3 regions of the Aquibium microcysteis genome follow, and region 1 is predicted to be linked to each of the others. Evidence: riboswitches for the same ligand, from Rfam matches in the RefSeq annotation. Region 1 holds a riboswitch; each other region holds the start of a gene.
The links. Region 1 has a riboswitch for cobalamin ahead of IAI54_RS14005 (TonB-dependent receptor plug domain-containing protein). Riboswitches for the same ligand answer to the same signal wherever they lie in the genome.

Region 1 (2,255 bases):
CGTCGAGCAGGTCGAGATTGAAGCCGAAGCGGGCGGCCGCCTGTTCGGTGGCGTTGCGGTTCTGGAGATTGTCGGAAGGCTCGACGATCTCGCCGGTGCGGGGGATGACGTAGCGATCGTTGTCGTAGTTGGACCGACCCTTGATGTAGAGCGCGCTGGCGAAGACGGAGAAGTTCTCGTTGAACCGGTACTCGCCGTTGATGTCGAGATTGCCGAGGTCGAAGGCGTCGTTTTCGGTCCCGAGCGCTGCGGACGAGATGCCGTCGGTATGATAGCCGGCCGCGTTGAACGACAGGCTCGCCTTGTCGTTGGCGGCGCGCAGCCCGTAGGCGCCGCGCACCGTGCCGTTCGAGCCCGCCTCGACGCCGACCAGATGCTTCACGCCGGGCTCGATCCCGCCGAGGGTCGAGACCGAGATGACGCCCGCGATCGCGTCGGAACCGTAGAGCGTGCTCTGCGAGCCCTTCAGGACCTCGATGCTGCCCACGCTGTCGGCGAGCAGATACTGGTAGGACGTCTGGACCTGGGTGCTCGTCGGGTCGGAGATGTCGATGCCGTTGTAGAGCGTCTTGACGTAGCGGCGGGGCAGGCCGCGCACGGAGAGGCTCGCCTCGGTTCCCTGACCGCCGGGAGAGGTAATGTGGATGCCCGGCAGCTGGTTCAGGTAGTCGACGATGAGAGGCCGCGCCTGCGCCTCGATCTCGTCCTTGCTCACGGTCTCCACCTTCGAGCCGGTCTTGGCCTTGTCGATGGGCGTGCGGTTGGGCGTGATGACGATTTCGCCGATGTCGAGTTCCTGAGCGAAGGCAGGTGCTGCGACGATCAGCGAAAGAACGGATACGGCGGCGGAAAGCGACAGCGCTTTCGTGTGATTCATGACGGTCCCCCGGGGCCGCGCCCCCTCGGACGCGGTCATGGTTGCAATGGTGCCGGTGGGATCGGTGTCGGGGTCCCCCAGCGATGACGAAAGCCACCACTGTGCGAGACAGCGCCGGAAGCTCCCCGCATCCGGAAACGTGACGGCCCGAGGCAGGTCTCCTGGCTTGCGGTTCAGCGGCCTGCCCTGCCTTCCCGAAGCGACGAACGCGCCTCAGTGGCATCGATGGACAGGCCTCGCCGCTTACAGTTGCGGGGGCAGCTACGGTCGCGATGCCTGCGGCACCGTCCCGTATTCCCTATCTCCTCCCGGCCTGCATTGGCACGGGAACCTCGGACGCCGACATATTAACAGTCCGTGAAGCGCCGGGTCAACGGTCCGGGCAAGCGCGATTCACGGTCGAGCGACCGGCGCCGGACGACCGCAGCGTGTTTAGCCGTACTAAAACAATCCGCTTGACTCGTTCCAGGCGGCGAGTCACGTTTTAGAAATACTAAAACGGGGGAAAGCGTGGCCGACCGGGTTGATCACGAGGGCTTTGCGGGTGCCGAGGCGGCGCCGCTGGGCGATCGCCTGCGGACGCGACGCCAGGCGCTCGGGCTGACCCTGAAGGAGGTCGCGGACAAGGCGGGCCTGTCGGTCGGCTTCATCTCGCAGATCGAGCGCGGCATCACCACGCCGTCGCTGTCGTCGCTGGTATCGGTGTCGCGGGTCCTCGGGCTGCACGTCTCGGAGTTCCTGTCGCAGCCCAAGGTCACGGCTTCGATGACCCGGAGCAGCCAGCGCCCGCATTATGCCGTCGGCGGCAACTCGCTGGTCTACGAACGGCTGTCCACCTCGTTTCCGGGCAACGTGCTGCGCAGCCTGATCATCCACGAGCCGCCCGGCTACCGCTCCGAACCGATCGCGCACGAGGGCGAGGAGATCTTCTACGTGCTGTCGGGGGCCATCACCGTCGAGCTCGAGGGGGAGACGAACATCCTCGAAGCCGGCGATTCGCTGCACTTCCAGTCCAACCGCGTCCACTCGTCGTGGAACCACACCGGCTCGCCGGCCACCATCCTGCACACCTGCACGATGGACGTGTTCGGCGACGACCCGGCCACGGAGGAACCGCACCCGGTCGTCCAGCGGGCGGCCGCGCGCGGCCGCAAACCATCCAAATCCAGGATCAACAAAGGGGAATCATGATGAAATCGATCGCCAGGCCGTTCGCGGCCGCGCTTCTCGCCGCCACCGTCCTCACGCCGCTCGCCGTCGCGCAGGCATCCGCGCAGACCGTGCTGCGCCTCGACGAGGTCGCCGTCGGCGAACTCGATCCGGGCAAGGCGTCGGACTATGCCGACTCCATCCTGATGTTCAACGTCTACGACACGCT
Region 2 (2,255 bases), 1.1 Mb from region 1:
GCCATGAACGAGGCCGCCTGCGCGACGGCCGCGCGCTCCTTCTCCGAAAGCTTTGCCGGGTTGGGCGTGCGGCAGAACAGCTCGAAGGCGGCGCGGCCGGCGAGCACGGGCGCCAGATGGTCGGCCAGCCGGAACGTCGAGCGGATGACACTTGCGGGAAATGATGCCATGGTGGGAATCCGAAATTCGTTCAACCGTGAACATTATTAGTTCAAGCATGAACAAAAAACAAGACCTGCCGTGGGACAACCCGCGCTTTCGCAACTGGATCGCCGTGGTGCGGGCCGAGAAGGCGGTCGTGCGCGCGCTGACCAAGGCGCTGGCGCCCTTCGACCTGAAGCTGGCGCAGCTCGACATGCTGATGAATCTCTACCGCCACCCCGGCATGTCGCAGCACGATCTGGCGCGAAAGCTGCTGGTCGGACGGTCGAACATCACCATGCTGCTGCCGCAGCTGGAGAAGCAGGGCCTGCTGCGGCGCGAGAACGACGCGAGCGACAAGCGCGTCATGCGGCTGACGCTGACGCCTGAGGGCGAGGCGCTGCTGATGGAGGCGCTCGCTGTCTACACGGCACTGATCGACAAGGTGATGGCGCAGTCCTCGCCGCGCGACTGCGACATGCTCGGCGAGCAGATGCGCCGGATCGAGACCATCCTCGCCGAGGACTGACGGCGCGTCCGGGTGCAATCCACAGATGCACGCACGCAAGCGATTGACAGTCACCCCCTCCAGGACACAAGACTTGGTGGTCACGGTCTCTCGAATCGCAAGATCGAGGGCTAAGAGGGAAGCCGGTTCAAAGCCGGCGCTGCCCCCGCAACTGTAAGCAGAGAGCTGCCGTCAAGCAGTGCCACTGGCGCCATCGTGTGCTGGGAAGGCCGACGGCAGCGGCGACCTGTGAGCCAGGAGACCTGCCGCGACATCATGAACGTCCACGGGCGGGGTGTCCCGGTGGTTCGCTTGCTCCGGTCGGCCCGTGCCGATCGGCGTCGTGCATGCGTCCGCCTGCTCTCCGTCCCCAACTCCATCGGGGATGATGATGACTGCGACTGCCGAACGACAAGCCTATGCGACCCACGCGCCGATTCCCGCCACCGAAGCCCGGGCGCACGAGCCGGGCTATCGCCTCATCCGGCGCAACGGCTCGGTCACGCCGTTCGATGCCTCGAAGATCGCGGTAGCGCTGACGAAGGCGTTTCTGGCCGTGGAAGGCCAGTCCGCCGCCGCCTCGCGCCGCATCCACGACATCGTCGCCGGCCTGACGGCCCAGATCGTCGCCGGTCTCGCCCGCCGCGCCGATGCCGGACGGGTCTTCCACATCGAGGACGTGCAGGACCAGGTGGAACTGGCGCTGATGCGCGGCGAGCACCACAAGGTCGCCCGTGCCTACGTCCTCTACCGCGAGGAGCGCGCGCGCGAACGCGCCAGGCTCGCGGACGCCTCGGCGGCGAAGTCTGCCCCTGCCCCGCTGCTGCACGTGACCACGGCCGACGGCACGCGGGCGCCCCTGGACGAAACCCGCCTGGCGACCGTCATCGGCGAGGCCTGCGCCGGTCTCGAAGGCGTCGCGGCCGATGCGATCCTCGTCGAGACCCGCCGCAACCTCTATGACGGCATCTCGCTCGACGAACTGGCGCAGGCGCCGATCCTCGCCGCGCGGACCCTCGTCGAGACCGAACCGAACTATTCCAAGGTCAGCGCCCGGCTGCTGCTCGACAAGCTGCGCCGCGAGGCGCTGAGCTTCGTCGCCGGCCGGCCCGAGCAGGCCACGCAGGCCGAGATGGCGGAACGCTACGGCGACTATTTCCGCGCCTATGTGAAGGCCGGCATCGCCAACGAGCGGCTGGATCCGGAGCTTGCCCGCTTCGACCTCGCCCGCATCGCCGCCGCGCTGAAGCCGGAGCGCGACCTGAAGTTCGACTATCTCGGCTTCCAGACGCTCTACGACCGCTACGTCCTGCATGTCCGCGGCCATCGCTTCGAACTGCCGCAGGCCTTCTTCATGCGCGTGGCGATGGGGCTTTCGCTGCGCGAGATCGACCGCGAGGCCCGGGCGATCGAGTTCTACGACCTGATCTCCTCCTTCGACTTCATGACCTCGACGCCGACCCTGTTCAACTCGGGCACGCTGCGCCCGCAGCTCTCGTCCTGCTTCCTGACGACGGTGGCCGACGATCTCGACGGCATCTTCAAGGCAGTGAAGGACAATGCGCTGCTGGCGAAGTTCTCCGGCGGCCTCGGCAACGACTGGACG
Region 3 (2,255 bases), 2.3 Mb from region 1:
GGCGACAGAGCGAGCAGCTCGGGGGAAATGCACCATCCTCCCCTCCCTCACGCCACGCTCTTCAGCCGCGGCGCGGCACCTTCCGCGAGGCGCGGCGCCATGAAGCCGGCATACCAGTCGACGAACTGGATCACGCCGCCCTCGTGCAGTTCCGAATAGGGTCCCGGCTCGTAGGCGGGCGAGCGGATGCCGAAGGCGTTCTCCTCGACGATGCGGCGGTCCTGGTCGTTGGTTTCGGTCCAGACGTGGGTGAGTTCGGCGAGGTCGTAGTCGACCCCCTCCACCGCGTCCTTGTGGACCAGCCACTTGGTCGTCACCGCCGTCTCGTTGGCGCTGATCGGCAGCACGCGGAAGGTCACGGCATGGTCGCCCAGCACATGGTTCCAGGTCGTCGGGTAGTGGTAGAGGAGCAGCGTGCCGATCCGGTCGGCGGCGACGTCGTCGGAGAGATTTCGCTTCACCGCGCGCCGGCCGCTCATGGTGTAGCTGACGGCGTCGCGCAGCAGCGGCGCGCGGGTGGCGCGGTACTGGCCGCGCTCGTCGATGCGGAAGCGCGACGGCAGGCCGGCCGCCTCGCATCTGGCCCAGTGCGCCAGCATGTCCGGGTCGCTCTCGGCGCCGTTGACGCCGGTCACCGTCGGCGCTTCCGGGAAGGTCTTGCAGAGTTCGGGATGATTGCCCGCGCAATGGTAGCACTCGCGGTTGTTCTCCCAGACGAGCTTCCAGTTGCCCTTCTCGACGATGGTGCTCTCGAAGGCCACCTTGGCCTCGGTCAGCCGGTGCGGCCGGAAATAGGGCTCCATCAGGGCGCGGAACGGAGCGAAGTCCGCCGGTTCGTTCGCCAGGCAGATGAAGACGTAGCCGCCGACGCTCTCGCAGGCGACCGGCTTCAGGCCGAACTCCTCCTTGCGGAAGTCCTCCGCCATCTGCCTGGCGAAGACGAGCGATCCGTCGAGGTCGTAGGTCCACTGGTGATAGGGGCACACCAGCCGCGCCGACGTGCCCTTCTGCGTCGTGCAGACCCGGCTGCCGCGATGCCGGCAGGAATTGTGGAAGGCGCGGATCTGGCCGTCGCGGCCGCGGACGATCACCACCGGATAGTCGCCCACCTGCACCGTGAAATAGGCGCCCGGCTTCGCCACCTCGCAGTCATGGCCGACGAACAGCCAGTCGCGGTACCAGATGAGTTCGAGGTCGAGCCTGTGGTAGTCCGGGTCGGTGTAGAAGGGCTGTTCCAGGCTGAAGCCCGGCCGCCGGCTCTTCAGGAGCCTCAGCATGTCGTTGCGCGTGTCCATGTCCGTCCTCGCTTCCGCACAAGGACTGAACTGGTGGTGATGGAGGAACAGCGGCGCGTGCGCCGCCAGGGCTGCCCGAACCGCTCCGCCTCTTGACCGCCCACCGCGATCAGTCGGTTTTCAACAGGTCCGAGGCTGGTTTCCGGGCTCCGGAGCTGGCCGGTCAGGCCTCCCCGACACCTTCCCGGGCCTTCAGGCCCAGTGGTCTCCCGTCGGGTTTCTCGCTCCGCCACCGTTGCGGGGGCAGCGCCGGCTTCCCCCTTCCGGGGTTCCGGCTTCCCAATTATCCCTCCGGGCGTCGCCGCCGGAAGGCACCTTGAACGCGCCCACAACACCATGTCGCAATCGGGCAGGATCGCACGAATGCGACATGGGCCGCATTGGAAGGCGACAGTCCCCAGGGCGGACCACTCGCCCGTCCACCGGCCCCCGACCGGCGCGGGCCTGATCAGGATCAAGCGCCGGTCCGACCCCGCATGCTATGTCTGACGCGATTTCCGGGGGAGGACGCCGCATGAGGATCCTGAGCGGGGCGACGCCGCTGATCGCGCTCGACGCGGTCTGCGCCGACACCGAGACGACCGGCCTCGACACCACCACCGCGCGGATCGTGCAGATCGGCGCGGTCGCGATCTCGGGCGGCCGGGTGCGTACCGGCGAGACCTTCGAGACGCTGGTCGATCCGAAGATGCCGATCCCGCCCGCCTCGTCCGCCATCCACCGGATCGGCGACGCGGACGTCGCCGGCGCGCCGGCCTTCGCGGAGGCGCTCGCCCGCTTCGACGCCTTTGCCAGCCACCGCGTGCTGATCGGCTTTTCCATCGGCTTCGACCTCGCCGTCATCGAGCATGAGGCGAAGCGCGCCGGCATCCGCTGGAGCAGGCCGCGGACGCTATGCGTGCGTCTGCTCTCGGCCGCGGCCAATGCGAACCTGCCCGACCAGTCGCTCGACATGATCGC

Region 2: another riboswitch for cobalamin. It lies ahead of IAI54_RS08785 (ribonucleoside-diphosphate reductase subunit alpha); the one in region 1 lies ahead of IAI54_RS14005 (TonB-dependent receptor plug domain-containing protein).
Region 3: another riboswitch for cobalamin. It lies ahead of IAI54_RS03350 (aromatic ring-hydroxylating oxygenase subunit alpha); the one in region 1 lies ahead of IAI54_RS14005 (TonB-dependent receptor plug domain-containing protein).

Annotation. Positions count from the first base shown of each region.
Region 1 covers NZ_CP061080.1:3,034,418-3,036,672, reverse strand. The annotation lists gene IAI54_RS14005 (TonB-dependent receptor plug domain-containing protein) at 1-877, opposite strand, end outside; cobalamin riboswitch at 1,012-1,227, opposite strand; gene IAI54_RS14000 (cupin domain-containing protein) at 1,388-2,068, shown strand; gene IAI54_RS13995 (ABC transporter substrate-binding protein) at 2,065-2,255, shown strand, end outside.
Region 2 covers NZ_CP061080.1:1,919,448-1,921,702, forward strand. The annotation lists gene IAI54_RS08775 (alpha/beta fold hydrolase) at 1-170, opposite strand, end outside; gene IAI54_RS08780 (MarR family winged helix-turn-helix transcriptional regulator) at 218-670, shown strand; cobalamin riboswitch at 737-934, shown strand; gene IAI54_RS08785 (ribonucleoside-diphosphate reductase subunit alpha) at 1,041-2,255, shown strand, end outside.
Region 3 covers NZ_CP061080.1:730,177-732,431, reverse strand. The annotation lists gene IAI54_RS03350 (aromatic ring-hydroxylating oxygenase subunit alpha) at 48-1,295, opposite strand; cobalamin riboswitch at 1,412-1,629, opposite strand; gene IAI54_RS03345 (DUF294 nucleotidyltransferase-like domain-containing protein) at 1,810-2,255, shown strand, end outside.